DNA from 3 places in the Streptomyces prunicolor genome. Region 1 is predicted to be linked to each of the others. Evidence: riboswitches for the same ligand, from Rfam matches in the RefSeq annotation. Region 1 holds a riboswitch; each other region holds the start of a gene.
What was found. Region 1 has a riboswitch for thiamine pyrophosphate ahead of thiO (glycine oxidase ThiO). Riboswitches for the same ligand answer to the same signal wherever they lie in the genome.
Positions count from the first base shown of each region.

Region 2: another riboswitch for thiamine pyrophosphate. It lies ahead of OG588_RS36005 (thiamine ABC transporter substrate binding subunit); the one in region 1 lies ahead of thiO (glycine oxidase ThiO).
Region 3: another riboswitch for thiamine pyrophosphate. It lies ahead of thiC (phosphomethylpyrimidine synthase ThiC); the one in region 1 lies ahead of thiO (glycine oxidase ThiO).

Region 1 covers NZ_CP108676.1:2,853,027-2,858,213, forward strand. Annotated here, with positions in the region: gene thiE (thiamine phosphate synthase) at 1-162, opposite strand, end outside; gene OG588_RS12860 (Rv2175c family DNA-binding protein) at 281-652, opposite strand; gene OG588_RS12865 (NAD(P)/FAD-dependent oxidoreductase) at 717-1,946, opposite strand; gene OG588_RS12870 (hypothetical protein) at 1,991-2,329, opposite strand; TPP riboswitch at 2,382-2,493, shown strand; gene thiO (glycine oxidase ThiO) at 2,491-3,654, shown strand; gene thiS (sulfur carrier protein ThiS) at 3,651-3,851, shown strand; gene OG588_RS12885 (thiazole synthase) at 3,855-4,649, shown strand; gene pknB (Stk1 family PASTA domain-containing Ser/Thr kinase) at 4,850-5,187, shown strand, end outside.
Region 2 covers NZ_CP108676.1:7,800,601-7,805,787, forward strand. Annotated here, with positions in the region: gene frr (ribosome recycling factor) at 1-418, shown strand, start outside; gene OG588_RS35995 (phosphatidate cytidylyltransferase) at 418-1,608, shown strand; gene rlmN (23S rRNA (adenine(2503)-C(2))-methyltransferase RlmN) at 1,716-2,822, shown strand; TPP riboswitch at 2,854-2,960, shown strand; gene OG588_RS36005 (thiamine ABC transporter substrate binding subunit) at 2,957-4,033, shown strand; gene OG588_RS36010 (ABC transporter permease) at 4,108-5,187, shown strand, end outside.
Region 3 covers NZ_CP108676.1:5,419,233-5,424,419, reverse strand. Annotated here, with positions in the region: gene OG588_RS24860 (IclR family transcriptional regulator) at 370-1,143, shown strand; gene OG588_RS24855 (SsgA family sporulation/cell division regulator) at 1,243-1,680, shown strand; gene OG588_RS24850 (YibE/F family protein) at 1,888-3,432, opposite strand; TPP riboswitch at 3,504-3,693, shown strand; gene thiC (phosphomethylpyrimidine synthase ThiC) at 3,686-5,187, shown strand, end outside.

The DNA of each region.
Region 1 (5,187 bases):
CTCCATGCCCTTGTCGCGCAGCTGCACGATGTCGACCCCGCCGGCCAGGACCGCGTCCAGGAACTCCGGGAGGTCGCCCTGGCGCCGGCGGGCGTCCGTGCAGAGGTAGACCCGGGCGTCGGAGAGTTCCGCGCGGGCGGCGGCTGCGGCGGTGTCGGGCATGGGTGTGTCCCCCGTTGTCCTGCTGGTCGGGTGGTGGTGTCGGGCACGGGCCGCGGGCGGGGCCTGTCCAGGCAGGCCCTCGCGTCGCCGCGGCCCGTGCACCGGTCGGCCGTACGGGTCAGACGGCGAGCGCCTGGGCGCGACGCTTCACCTCCGTGCCGCGGTTCTCGCTCAGGGCCTGCGCGGGGGTGCCGGGCAGGCTGGGGTCGGGGGTGAAGAGCCACTCCAGCATCTCTTCGTCGGAGAAGCCGTCGTCCCGCAGGAGCGTCAGGGTCCCTGTCAGGCCCTTGACGACCTTCTGCTCGGCCCCGTCGATGAAGGCGGCGGGGACGTGCAGCGCGCGGTTCTCACCACGGCGTACGGCGATGACTTGGCCGTCCTTGACCAGCTGCCGCACGCGTGTCACCTCGATATCGAGCATTTCTGCGATGTCGGGCAGCGTGAGCCAGGCGGGGACGAGAGCATCGATCTTTGCGTCAATCTCGGTCACGTAAACAGCGTGCCATCCCGGACTGACAGTCGGAAGTCGGGCCGGTCCGACCCGGGGGGACGAACTAGGCGATAGCCGCCTTCATCGGTAGAGAAGCGTCGGCCAGCAGCGCGGGATCCATGGGCGTGGCCGACTCGATCAGCCGGCGGCCCTGGGCCAGGTCACGGGGGCGGCCGACCGCCAGGAGGGCCACCAGACGGTCCCCGCGCAGCCAGCAGACGCTCCACGCCGGGGTGGCCGGGTCGCCCCGCCACAGGGTGGTGTCGGCGGACGCGTGGTGACCGGCGTACTGGACGAACCGGCCGAACTGCTCCGACCAGAAGTACGGCACCGGGTCGTAGACCGCCGGGGTCTCCCCCACGATGTTCGCGGCGACCGTGCGCGGCCCCTGGAGGGCGTTGTCCCAGTGGTGGACCAGAAGGCGCTCGCCATACCTTCCCGAAGGGAAGGAGGCGCAGTCGCCGACCGCGTACACGTCCGGCACCGAGGTGCGCAGCCCGTCGTCGGCGAGGACCTCGCGGTGTGCGCCCAGTTCGATGCCGGAGCCGGTCAGCCAGGCGGTGGCGGGGCGGGCGCCGATGCCGACCACGACGGCACCCGCGGGCAGCCGTGAGCCGTCGTCGAGGACCACCTCGCCGGGCTCGATGTGCTTCACGCGTGCGTGCGTCCGCAGTGTGGCTCCGGCCGCGGCGTACCAGGCGGCCATCGGCGCGGCCACCTCGGCGGGCAGCGCGCCCGCGAGCGGCCGGTCGGCGGCTTCCACGACGGTCACCGCGCAGCCCGCCTCGCGCGCGGCCGTGGCGAACTCGGCGCCGATCCAGCCCGCGCCGACCACCACGATGTCGTGCTGCCGCGCGAGCACCGGCCGCAGCCGCTCGGCGTCGTCCAGCGTGCGCAGCAGATGCACCCCGGGGATGCCGTCGGCGCCCGGCAGCCGGATCGGTTCGGCACCGGTGGCGAGCACGAGGACGTCGTAGGGCACCGGGCCCTCGGCGGTGTCCAGTTCGTGGTCGGCGGGGCGCACGCCCACCACCTCGCGCCCCAGCTGCACCTCGATGCCGAGCGCCTCGAAGTCGACGTCGAAGGCGGAGCCCTCGGCCTTGCCGAGCAGGACGGCCTTGGACAGCGGGGGCCGGTCGTACGGCTGATGGGGTTCCGCGCCGATCAGGGTGACGGTGCCGGTGAAGCCCTGCTCCCGCAGCGCGACCGCGGTCTGCACCCCGGCCATGCCCGCGCCGACGACGACCACGCGCCGCCCTGTCACCGTGCCCTGGTCCCGCGTCTGCTCGCTCACTCGATCACCATAGACACCTGACAATTTGTCAGGCAGTGGGCGCGTCAGGTGACCTGTTCCACAATGCTGGTCCCGTTTCCCGGCTGGGACTCCCACTCCCAGGTCTCATCCAGGCGCATGCGACCGTCGGGCAACTCGACCACTTCGGACACGCAGTGCCCGCTGGACGTCGTCCCGTCCGTCTTCAACTGCACGTACCGGAAGTCCAATCGGTCCCCCGCGCGCGTGCCGACGAGTTGCCCGCGCACGACATCGCCGCCCGCGTACTCGGCCCAGATCTCGCCGTCCTTCTCGTGGTACGCGAACCGGGTTCGGGTGCCGACCTGACCCGGTGCCTGGTCCGCGACGGGGGCGAACACGAGACCGTCGAGCGAGCGGGTCATGGACGGAGGCTCCCTTACTGGGACATGGGGTACGGGCTAGGGTGGCCAACGTACAAGCACTCGCGGGAGTCCGGACGCACCGGGCTGAGAGGGAGGCTGGCGGCCTCCGACCGTACGAACCTGATCCGGGTCATGCCGGCGAAGGGAGGGGCTGGACGCCCATGCCTACACGTACGTCAGACGTCCTCGTCGTCGGGGGCGGAATCATCGGCCTGGTCACGGCCTGGCGCGCGGCCCAACGCGGCTTCTCCACGGCCGTGTTGGACCCCGAGCCGGGCGGCGGCGCTGCCCAGGTGGCCGCCGGGATGCTGGCCGCCGTCACCGAACTCCACTACGGCGAACAGACCCTGCTCGCGCTCAACCTCGCCTCGGCGCACCGCTACCCGGACTTCGCGGCCGAGCTGACCGACCTCACCGGCCTCGACCTCGGCTACCGCCGTTGCGGAACGCTCGCCGTCGCCCTGGACGCCGACGACCGCGCCCATCTGCGCGAACTGCACGCCCTGCAGCACCAGTCGGGGCTCGACTCCGAGTGGCTGTCGGGGCGCGAGTGCCGGCGCCTGGAGCCGATGCTCGCGCCGGGTGTCCGCGGGGGGCTCAGGGTCGACGGGGACCACCAGGTCGACCCGAGGCGGCTGGCGGGCGCGCTGGTGGCCGCCTGCGAGCGGGCCGGGGTCGTCCTCCACCGGACGTGGGCCGAGCGGCTCACGGTCGAGCGGGACCGCGCCACGGGGGTCGTCACGCGCGAGGGCGAGGTGCTGGGCGCGGGCCAGGTCGTCCTCGCGTGCGGCAGCCTCAGCGGGCAGCTGAAGGGGGTCCCGGACGACGTCCTGCCGCCCGTACGACCCGTGAAGGGCCAGGTGCTGCGGCTGACCGTGCCGGAGCGTTACGCGCCGTTCCTGAACCGGACCGTGCGGGCCATGGTGCGCGGCAGCCACGTCTACCTGGTGCCACGCGAGAACGGCGAGCTCGTCGTCGGCGCGACCAGCGAGGAACTGGGCTGGGACACGACCGTGACGGCCGGCGGTGTCTACGAACTCCTCCGCGACGCCCACGAGTTGGTCCCCGGGATCACCGAACTCCCGCTCACCGAGACCCGGGCCGGACTGCGCCCCGGGTCCCCCGACAACGCGCCGCTGCTCGGCCCGACCGCACTGCCGGGACTGCTGCTGGCCACCGGGCACTACCGCAACGGCGTGCTGCTCACCCCGGTCACCGGCGATGCCCTGGCGCACGCGCTCAGCACCGGTGAACTCCCGGACGAGGCGCGCCCGTTCACGCCGAAGCGGTTCGGCGCCGGAGCACTCGTGGAGCAGTCCGCATGAACGTCTCCGTCAACGGGGAGCCCCGGGAGATCGCTCCCGGCACGGCTCTCGACACCCTGGTGCGTGCCCTGACCCCGGCCCCCTCCGGAGTGGCCGCCGCCCTCAACGAAACCGTCGTCCCGCGCGCGGAGTGGCCGTCGACGTCCCTCTCCGAGGGAGACCGCGTCGAGGTCCTCACCGCCGTCCAAGGAGGCTGACCCATGGCCGACGACCCCTTCGTCCTCGGTGGTACGTCCTTCACGTCCCGGCTGATCATGGGCACCGGTGGTGCGCCCAGCCTCGACGTCCTGGAGCGCGCGCTGGTGGCCTCCGGGACGGAACTCACGACGGTCGCGATGCGGCGCGTCAACGCTTCCGTGCACGGCTCTGTGCTGTCCGTCCTGGAACGGCTCGGTATCCGGGTGCTGCCCAACACCGCGGGCTGCTTCACGGCGGGCGAGGCGGTGCTGACGGCGCGGCTGGCACGGGAGGCCCTGGGGACCTCACTGGTCAAACTTGAAGTGATCGCGGACGAGCGCACGTTGCTGCCCGATCCGATCGAGCTGCTCGACGCCGCCGAGACCCTGGTCGACGACGGGTTCACCGTGCTGCCGTACACGAACGACGATCCTGTGCTGGCACGAAAGCTGGAGGACGTCGGGTGTGCGGCGATCATGCCGCTCGGGTCGCCGATCGGGTCCGGGCTCGGGATTCGCAACCCGCACAACTTCCAGCTGATCACCGAGCACGCGCGCGTGCCGGTGATTCTGGACGCGGGGGCCGGTACGGCGTCCGACGCGGCGTTCGCGATGGAGCTGGGGTGTGCCGGTGTGATGCTTGCCTCAGCGGTGACGCGGGCGCAGGAACCGGTGTTGATGGCGTCGGCGATGCGCAGCGCGGTGGAGGCGGGGAGGTTGGCGTTCCGGGCGGGGCGTATCCCCCGTAGGCACTTCGCCGAAGCGTCCTCTCCTGCGGAGGGTCTGGCGGTACTGGATCCTGAGCGGCCCGCTTTCTAGGCACCCTGCGCCGCACTTCCGTTTTGTCTCCCACCCGCGCACCACCCGTTTCCAGTCGGCCAAGAGGTGGCCCGACCTGTGGGGCTGCCTCGCCGTCGGCGGCCGACCGCTCGTGGGATCCGTCACAGGTCGGCTGCAGTACCGCCTCGAAACCGGGCGAAAAGGCCGTGCTTTCAGCCTTGGCTCGTACACTCACCTGCGTGGATACGACCCTTCATGACCCTCTCGTCGGGCAGTTGCTCGACGGCCGCTATCGCGTCGACGCGCGGATCGCCGTCGGCGGGATGGCCACGGTCTACCGGGCCGTGGACACCCGCCTGGACCGGGTTCTCGCGCTCAAGGTGATGCACCCGACGCTGGCGGCCGACGCCCACTTCGTGGACCGGTTCATCCGCGAGGCGAAGTCCGTGGCGCGGCTGGCGCATCCGAACGTGGTGCAGGTCTTCGACCAGGGCGCCGACCGGTCGTACGTCTATCTGGCCATGGAGTACGTCGCCGGCTGCACCCTGCGGGACGTGCTGCGCGAGCGCGGGGCGCT
Region 2 (5,187 bases), 4.9 Mb from region 1:
GCTGACGCCGATCAACCAGCTGGCTTCGTTCTCCGTGCCGGAGCCGCGCATGGCCGTGGTGACCCCGTTCGACAAGACCGCGCTGCGGAACATCGAACAGGCGATCCGCGACTCGGACCTGGGCGTGAATCCCAGCAACGACGGCAACATCATCCGAGTGACCTTCCCCGAGCTGACCGAGGAGCGCCGCAAGGACTACATCAAGGTCGCCCGGACCAAGGCCGAGGACTCCAAGGTGTCCATCCGCGCGGTCCGCCGCAAGGCCAAGGACGCCCTGGACAAGCTCGTCAAGGACAAGGAGTCCGGCGAGGACGAGGTCCGTCGTGCGGAGAAGGAGCTCGACGACACCACGGCGAAGTACGTCGCCCAGGTGGACGAACTCCTCAAGCACAAGGAAGCGGAGCTGCTCGAGGTCTGATGAACGACTCTTCCTGGGGAGCACCGCCACAAGCCGGGTACTGGGGGCCGTCCGACCAGGGGCCTGTCCAGGGGGCTGCCCCGGCGGGTCCCACGTACGATGCGCCTGAGGCGCAGCAGACTCGCCCCATGCCCATCGTGCCCGACGAGCCCGCATACGGCGGACACCAGGATGACGACCGGGGGGCCGCTCGGCTGAGCGGCCCCTTGTTCCGCGACGAGACGCAGCAACCGCCGTACGACGTACGGCAGTCACAGCCGTACGACCCGCGGACGCAGCCCTCTGACACGCCGCAGGCGCAGCCCTACGGGGCGGTGCCGCAGAATCCGGAGCCCATGCCCGACGTCCCGCCACCGGCGCCCGCCCCGCAGAAGAAGAGCGCGGGCCGGGACCTCGGTGCGGCCATAGGGGTCGGCGTCGGGCTCGCCGTGGTGATCATCGCGTCCCTCTTCGTGGTGAAGGCCGCGTTCGTCGGAGTGATAGCGGTCGCCGTCGTGGTCGGCCTGTGGGAGCTCACCTCGCGGCTGCAGGAGCGCAAGGGCATCAAGGCGCCCCTAGTGCCCCTGGCGGTCGGCGGCGCCGCGATGGTCGTCGCCGGTTACGTCCGGGGTCCTGAGGGAGCCTGGGTCGCCATGGCGCTCACGGCGCTCGCCGTCCTCGTCTGGCGGATGACGGAACCGCCCGAGGGCTACCTCAAGGACGTCACGGCGGGCGTCTTCGCGGCGTTCTACGTGCCGTTCCTGGCCACGTTCGTCGCCCTGATGCTCACCGCCGACGACGGCGCCTGGCGGGTCCTGACATTCCTGCTGCTGACCGTGGTCAGCGACACCGGGGCGTACGCCATCGGCTGGCGCTTCGGCACGCACAAGCTCGCCCCGCGCATCAGCCCCGGAAAGACCCGCGAGGGCCTGTTCGGGGCGGTGTCCTTCGCGATGGTGGCGGGCGCGCTGTGCATGCAGTTCCTGATCGACGACGGCAGCTGGTGGCAGGGCCTGATCCTGGGCCTCGCGGTCGCGGCCAGCGCCACGCTGGGCGACCTCGGCGAGTCCATGATCAAGCGCGACCTCGGCATCAAGGACATGGGCACGCTGCTGCCGGGGCACGGCGGCATCATGGACCGGCTGGACTCCTTGCTGCCGACGGCTCCGGTGGTGTGGCTGTTGCTGGTGCTGTTCGTCGGCTCCGGCTGAGAACCGGCCGGCTTACGGAGCGGTTGACCTGCGGTTTTGCGTACGAGGGGCTCGTTGTCCACAGGGCGGCGAGTCCCTCTTCGTATGTCTGCGACACTGGTAGGGCCATGCCTAAGCCCGGAGAACTCACATTCGTCGCCCCCCGCGGAGCCCAGAAGCCGCCGCGGCACCTTGCCGATCTCACGCCCGCCGAGCGCAAGGAAGTCGTCGCCGCGATCGGGGAGAAGCCGTTTCGCGCCAAGCAGCTCTCGCAGCACTACTTCGCGCGGTTCGCGCACGACCCGGCGGAGTGGACCGACATCCCCGCCGGTTCGCGCGCCAAGCTGCAAGAGGCGCTGCTTCCTGAACTGATGACCGTCGTACGGCATCTGTCGACCGACCAGGACACCACCCGCAAGACGCTGTGGCGGCTGTTCGACGGGACGCTCGTCGAGTCCGTGCTGATGCGGTACCCGGACCGGGTCACCATGTGCATCAGCTCGCAGGCGGGGTGCGGGATGAACTGCCCGTTCTGCGCGACCGGTCAGGCCGGGCTCGACCGCAATCTGTCGACCGGTGAGATCGTGCACCAGATCGTCGACGGGATGCGGGCGTTGCGGGACGGAGAGATCCCCGGTGGTCCCGCGCGGCTGTCCAACATCGTCTTCATGGGGATGGGCGAGCCCCTCGCCAATTACAAGCGGGTCGTGCAGTCGATCCGTGCCCTCACCGACCCCGAGCCGGACGGCCTCGGCCTCTCGCAGCGCGGGATCACCGTCTCGACCGTCGGACTGGTCCCGGCGATCCACCGGTTCTCCGACGAGGGCTTCAAGTGCCGGCTCGCCATCTCGCTGCACGCGCCCGACGACGAGCTGCGCGACACCCTGGTCCCCGTGAACACCCGGTGGAAGGTGCGCGAGGTCCTCGACGCGGGCTGGGAGTACGCGGCGAAGTCGGGGCGCCGACTGTCCATCGAGTACGCGCTGATCCGCGACATCAACGACCAGGCGTGGCGCGGTGACCGGCTCGGCCGCCTCCTCAAGGGCAAGCCCGTGCACGTCAACCTGATCCCGCTGAACCCGACGCCGGGCTCGAAGTGGACGGCCTCCCGCCCCGAGGACGAGAAGGCGTTCGTCGAGGCCATCGCGGCCCATGGGGTGCCGGTCACCGTCCGGGACACCCGTGGCCAGGAGATCGACGGAGCGTGCGGCCAGCTCGCGGCCACCGAGCGGTAATCTTCACCCGTACCACCTGTACGTACACCTTCATATCCGACAGGGGAGCGCGCAGCGCTGAGAGTGCGGCAATCGGGCCGCAGACCCTCTGAACCTCGCCCAGGTCATTCTGGGTAGGAAGTTCGGTCATCACCGTGAACACCAAGAAGTACTGTGCTGTGCTCGTCGGCCTCGGCCTGGTCACGCTCTCCGCGTGCGGGTCGGGGTCGGACACGAGCGGCGGCTCCGACTCCAAGACCGTCACCCTCGTCAGCCACGACTCGTGGGCCGTCTCGAAGAGCGTCCTCAAGGACTTCGAGAAGCAGTCCGGCTACACGGTCAAGGTCCTCAAGGACGGCGACGCCGGTCAGGCCGTCAACAAGGCGATCCTCACCAAGGACAACCCCCAGGGCGACGTCTTCTTCGGCGTCGACAACACCCTGCTCTCCCGCGCGCTCGACAACGGCCTCTTCCAGTCCTACGACGCGAAGGGCGCAGGTCTCGTCAAGCCCGAGTACCGCGTCGACCAGACCAAGCACCGGGTCACGCCCATCGACACCGGCGACATCTGCGTCAACTACGACAAGGCCTACTTCAGCAAGCACAAGCTGACCCCGCCGACCTCCTTCGCGGACCTGGTCAAGCCCGAGTACAAGAACCTCCTTGTCACGGAGAACGCGGCCACCTCCTCGCCCGGCCTCGGCTTCCTGCTCGGCAGCGCGGCCCAGTACGGCGACGACGGCTGGCAGGGCTATTGGAAGAAGCTCAAGGCCAACGGCGTCAAGGTCGTCGACGGCTGGGAGCAGGCCTACGACCAGGAGTTCTCCGGTTCCGCCGGGGGCAAGAAGGCAGGCGGCGACCGGCCCCTCGTCGTCTCGTACGCCTCCTCGCCGCCCGCCGAGGTCATCTACGCCGACCCGAAGCCGACCACCGCGCCCACCGGGGTGTCGTACGGCACCTGCTTCCGGCAGACCGAGTACGCGGGGCTGCTCAGCAACGCCAAGAACACCAAGGGCGGCAAGGCGTTCCTCGACTTCCTGCTCACCAAGGCGTTCCAGCAGGACATGCCGCTCAACATGTTCGTCTACCCGGTGATCGAAGGCGCCACGGTGCCGCAGGAGTTCGTGCAGTACGGCCGCCAGGCCCCGGACCCCGAGACCATGGCGCCCGCGAAGATCGCCGCCGACCGGGACCAGTGGGTCAAGTCGTGGACCTCGCTCGTACTGAAGTAGCCGAAGCGGCGACTGAGGCAGCCCCGCGAAAGACGGGGAAAACCCGTAAGGGGAGCGCGACGCGGCTCGGGCTCATGGCCCTGCCTGTCGCGTTCTTCGCGGTGTTCTTCGCCTACCCCGTCGCCGCGATCGTCGCGCGCGGTCTCAAGGTCGACGGCGCCTGGCAACTGGGCCGTATCGGGGATGTGTTGGTCGAGTCCGACATCCGGCACGTCCTCTGGTTCACCACCTGGCAGGCGCTTGCGTCCACCGCGCTCACGCTGCTGGTCGCGCTCCCCGGCGCGTACGTCTTCGCGCGCTTCGACTTCCCGGGCAGACATGTCCTGCGGGCCGTCGTCACGGTCCCGTTCGTGCTGCCCACGGTCGTCGTCGGTACCGCGTTCCTCGCACTCGTGGGCCGGGGCGGACTCCTCGACGACCTGTGGGGCGTACGGCTGGACACCACCGTGTGGGCCATCCTGCTCGCGCACGTCTTCTTCAACTACGCGGTCGTCGTACGGACGGTGGGCGGCCTCTGGGCCCAACTCGACCCGCGCCAGGAGGAGGCCGCGCGGATGCTCGGCGCCTCCCGGTTCCGGGCCTGGCGGAAGGTGACGCTGCCCGCGCTCGGGCCCGCCGTGGCCGCCGCCGCGCTGATGGTCTTCCTCTTCACCTTCACGTCCTTCGGCGTGGTCCAGATCCTCGGCGGCCCGACCTTCTCGACCCTCGAAGTCGAGATCTACCGCCAGACTTCGGAGGTCTTCGACCTGTCCACGGCGGCCGTCCTCACGATCGTCCAGTTCGTCGCGGTCGGCGCGATCCTCGCCGTCCACGCCTGGACGGTACGACGCCGGGAGAGCGCCCTACGGCTCGTGGACCCGTCGGTGACCGCACGGCGCCCGCGCGGGGCCGGCCAGTGGTCCCTGCTGGCCGGAGTCGTCGCGTCCATCGCCGTACTGCTTCTGCTGCCGCTCGCCGTGCTGGTCCAACGGTCGCTCGACACACCGGACTTCGGGTACTACCGGGCGCTGACCCACGACGACGGCGGCACCTTCCTGGTCCCGCCGATCGCCGCGATCGGCAACTCGCTGGAGTACGCCCTCGCCGCCACCGTCATCGCCGTGGTGATCGGCGGTCTCGCCGCCGCGGCGCTCACCCGGCGCGATGCCGGGCGG
Region 3 (5,187 bases), 2.6 Mb from region 1:
GAATTCGACGCGGGGACGACCCCCGCGGGCGGCGCATCCCCTCCCCGTGTTCCCCGCACGGGCTGCCCCCTCGCGCTCCGGGAGTGACCCTTGGCCACGGTTGACACCGCACCCGTAGAACCACACGCACGCCCAACCCAGCCCGTCCCGCCCACCTGGCCGCGCTCGGTGGCGGTCCCCGCACAACTGCGGCCGGTGTCACAGCCGGGTTCGGTGACACCGCCAGGTCCGGTGGAACGGTCAGGTCCGGCGGCACAGTTGCGCCCGGTGTCACAGCAGCGCCCGGTGGCGACTCCGCTTCGGCAGCGCGACGCGACGGCCACCGACCAGCAGCAGCCCTTCACCGCAGCCCCTGACCGACAGCACTCCGTGACAGCCGACGGCTCGCACCAGTCCGCCGTCACCCTCATCGGCTCCGTCCAGCGGGCCATGCGCCTGCTGGAGTCCGTCGCCGGGCACGAACACGGCGCTCCCGCCAAGCAGTTGGCCCGCGAGACAGGCCTCGCCCTTCCCACGGCGTACCACCTGCTACGCACCCTCGTGCACGAGGGATATCTCCGCCGTGACAAGGGGCTGTTCTTCCTCGGGGAGGCGGCGGAGCGGCTGAGCAGCAGCGGGGCGCAGGAGAAACGTCGCAGCACGATCGTCGACGCCTTGGCGCAATGGCGGGATTTGATCGGCGCACCGGTGTACTACGCGATGTACCGCGACGGCGAGATCGAGGTCCTGTGCGTCTCCGACGCCCCCGGCAATCCGGCGGTCGAGGAGTGGGCGGACTTCCGTGAGACGGGGCACGCGCACGCGATCGGCCAGTGTCTGCTGGCCCAGTTGGACGAGGACGTCCGCCGCGATCACCTCGACCGCTACCCCGTGCGGTCCCTCACGCCGTACACCGTGCGTGACGGTCACTCCCTGGTGCGGCGCCTGGACCGGATGCGGCGGACGGAGCTGGTGGTGGAGCGTCAGGAGTACGCGCTGGGGACGGTCTGCGCGGCGATTCCGATCACGCTCGGCACCACGGCCGCCACGATGGCCATCTCCCTGCCCTCGCATCAGGCCGATCGACTGCCGGCCGCGGCTCGGCAGTTGCAGACCGGGGTCGACCGGCTTCTGGGGTCGCTCGCGCTCTCTATCAGCATCTGAAAACTTACTCCTTGTGATCTAACGTGTACGTTCAGCAATATTCCTTCAGTGTCATGGGGATCATTCCCGGCCAGACGACGGCAGTTGACGGGATAGGCGATGCGCGAGTCCGTACAGGCAGAGGTCATGATGAGCTTCCTCGTTTCCGAGGAGCTCTCCTTCCGTATCCCGGTCGAGCTGGGCTACGAGACGTGCGATCCGTACGCCGTGCGGCTGACTTTCCATTTGCCGGGTGACGCCCCGGTGACCTGGACCTTCGGCCGGGAGCTGCTGATCGATGGGCTGGGCATGGCGTGCGGGGAAGGCGATGTACGCATCGAACCCGTCGACCCCGAAACGCTGGGTGAGGTGCTGATCCGGCTTCAGGTGGGCAGCGACCAGGCGCTGTTCCGCACCGGCGCGGCACCGCTGGTGGCGTTCCTCGACCGCACCGACCGGCTGGTTCCGCTCGGTCAGGAGGGTGCCCTCGCGGACTTCGACGCCCACCTCGACGAGGCGCTGGACCGCATTCTGGCGGAGGAGCAGAGCGCCGGGTGACGTGTTGGTCGGCGGCGGGGGTCGGGGAGTTGGCGTAACGCTTCGTCAAGGGCCCTGAAGCCGCTGGAGGCGCCGTGAGCCCTTGAACATCCACCGAGGCCCTCCGGGCCCGGGGAATCGCAGTAACGCTTCTGCGTGGCTCCCTGGGGCGGTTTTCGCCGTCCACCGCAGTGCTCGCGGCGAGGCAATCGCGGTGCTTGCGGCATCTCAGTGCTTGCGGCGTCGGCCCTTCCCGCCGCGCGCCGCCGCGGGCTTGGCACTCGGCGCCGACGTGGCCGCCGTAGCCGAAGCTGTTCCAGCTGTTCCAGCTGCACCCCTCGGAACCGCCTCGGGTCCCGGGCGGTCGGCCGAGACCACCAGGGCGGCCAGGGCCGTGGTGACCGGTACCGAAGCGACCAGGCCGATCGAGCCCACCAGTGTGCGCACGATCTCCTCCGCGACCAACTCGCTGTTGGCGACCGCCCCCACGCTGCTCTGCGCGATGGAGAAGAGCAGCAACAGGGGCAGGGCCGCGCCCGCGTAGGCGAGGACGAGCGTGTTGACGACGGACGCGATGTGGTCGCGGCCGATGCGGATGCCGGCGCGGTACAGCCCGCGCCAACCCATCGCGGGGTTGGCCTCGTGCAGCTCCCAGACCGCCGATGTCTGGGTGACCGTCACATCGTCGAGCACACCGAGTGAACCGATGATGACACCGGCGAGCAGCAGACCGCTCATGTCGATCGACGGGTAGAGCCCGTGGATCAGGCCCGTGTTGTCGTCCGTGTTGCCGGTCAGTGCGGCCCAGCCGATGAACACCGAGCCCAGGACGCCGATCAGCACCAGTGACATCAGGGTGCCGAGTACCGCCACCGACGTACGGGCCGACAGGCCGTGGCACATGTAGAGGGCGATCAGCATGATGGCGCTCGATCCGACCACCGCCACGATCAGCGGGTTCGAGCCGTGCAGGATCGCGGGCAGGATGAAGAAGTTCAGGATCATGAAGCTGATGGCCAGCGCGACCAGCGCCATGACACCGCGCAGTCGGCCCACCACCACGACGGCCAGCGCGAAGATCCCGGCCAGCAGCGCCATCGGGAACTTACGGTTCACATCGGTGACCGAGTACTGCAGATCCCTGGGCGCGGAGGGCTCGTACGCGACCACGACCTTCTCGCCCTGATGCAACTGCCGTGACTGGTCGGGCTGCACGATCTCCGTGAACGTACGGCCCTTGTCCTTGCCGGTGGAGACCGTGACCGTGGCCTTCTTGCAGGTGCCGGCCGCCTCCTGTGCTGCTGAGGAGCCTTCGGCGGTGGAGGTGTCCCCGGTCGAGCCCCCGCCCGAGGCGTTCACCGAGGCGCAGCTCACGCTGACGACCTTGGTGACCGTGGCCTGCTGTGTCTGCCGGTCGAAGCCGACTCCGGTGCGCTTGTGCGAGGGGGCGCCGCCGGGCCAGAGCACCACCATGCCGACCACGACCGCCACGGTGAACGGGATCAGGATCGCCGCGATGACCTTCCGCAGGTGCCGGGAGACGGGTGCGGCGGGGCCATGGCTGTGTGAATGACCGTGCCCACCGCCCGCACCGGAACCGTGTCCGCCGTCCCCGCCTGGTCCGTGTCCGCCGTCTCCACCCGAACCGTGTCCATCGTCCCCGCCCGTTCCGTGGTCGTGCCCGGAGCCGGAACCGTGATGGTCGCCGGATCCCTGGCCGTGGCCATGGGGCGGCCCGGTCGGCGGGTACGGGGGCTGCTGTGTCGTGGTCACCGCCCGATCATCGCAAGAACGCCGGAGGCCCACTGTTCACCGCGCCACTTATGACGCTAGCGTGGAGGCACCTTTGCACACGCGGGAGCTCGGAGCACCGGGCTGAGAGGGCGCTGACCTTCGTCTTTGCGTTGTTTCACGTGAAACGTCACCTGAATCGAGTGATGTTTCGCATGGAACATCGGCTGACGGAAGCCGCTGCGTCGACCGCCGAACCTGTTACCGGGTAATGCCGGCGTAGGGAGTAGGTCTCATGACCAACAAGGACGCACACACGTCTGCCTTCAGCCAGGACGAACAGCCCATTCCGGGCGGGGAGTTCGCGCGGGCCGAGCAGTCCACGGCGGCCGGACAGCCGACGGAGGCCGAGCGGTCCATCGGCTGGCACAAGGGGTATGTCGCAGGCTCGCGCCCCGATCTGCGGGTGCCGGTCCGTCAGGTGCACCTCACCAACGGGGAGTCGGTGACGCTGTACGACACCTCCGGCCCGTACACCGATCCGCTCGTCGACACCGATGTCCGCAGGGGGCTGGCGCCGCTGCGGGAGAACTGGATCATCGCCCGCGGCGACACCGAGGAGTACGCGGGCCGGCCCGTCCGCCCCGAGGACGACGGGATCAAGCACACCTCACCGCGCGGTGGGCTGCGCAACCTCGACGCGGTCTTCCCCGGGCGGCCTCGTCAGCCGCGACGCGGACGTGAGGGCGTGCCGGTCACGCAACTCGCCTACGCGCGACGGGGTGAGATCACGCCCGAGATGGAGTTCGTGGCCGTACGGGAGAACGTCGAGCCCGAGGTGGTCCGCGAGGAGATCGCGGCCGGGCGGGCGGTGTTGCCGGCCAACGTCAATCACCCCGAGATCGAGCCGATGATCATCGGCAAGCGGTTCCTGGTGAAGGTCAACGCCAACATCGGCAATTCCGCGGTCACTTCCTCCATCGAGGAGGAGGTCGAGAAGATGACCTGGGCGACCCGCTGGGGCGCCGACACGGTCATGGACCTGTCCACCGGCCGGAACATCCACACCACCCGCGAGTGGGTGCTGCGCAACTCCCCCGTCCCCATCGGCACGGTGCCGCTCTACCAGGCGCTCGAAAAGGTCGACGGCCGCGCCGAGGAACTGACCTGGGAGATCTACAAGGACACGGTCGTCGAACAGGCCGAACAGGGCGTGGACTACATGACCGTCCACGCGGGCGTGCGGCTGCCGTTCGTACCGCTGACCGCGAACCGCAAGACGGGCATCGTCTCGCGCGGCGGCTCGATCATGGCGGCCTGGTGCCTCGCGCACCACAAGGAATCGTTCCTCTACGAGAACTTCGAGGAACTGTGCGAGATCCTCGCCGCCTACGACGTCACGTACTCGCTGGGCGACGGCTTGCGGCCTGGTTCGATCGCGGACGCCAACGACGAGGCGCAGTTCGCGGAGTTGCGGACGCTCGGGGAACTCAACACGATCGCGAAGCGTTTCAACGTACAGACCATGATCGAGGGCCCGGGACATGTCCCGATGCACAAGATCAAGGAGAACATCGACCTTCAGCAGGAGATCTGTGATGAAGCTCCGTTCTATACGCTCGGCCCGCTGACGACGGACGTCGCGCCGGCGTACGACCACATCACCTCCGGCATCGGTGCCGCGATGATCGCCTGGTGGGGCACGGCCATGCTCTGCTATGTCACGCCCAAGGAGCACTTGGGCCTGCCCAACCGTGACGACGTCAAGACCGGCGTCATCACCTACAAGATCGCCGC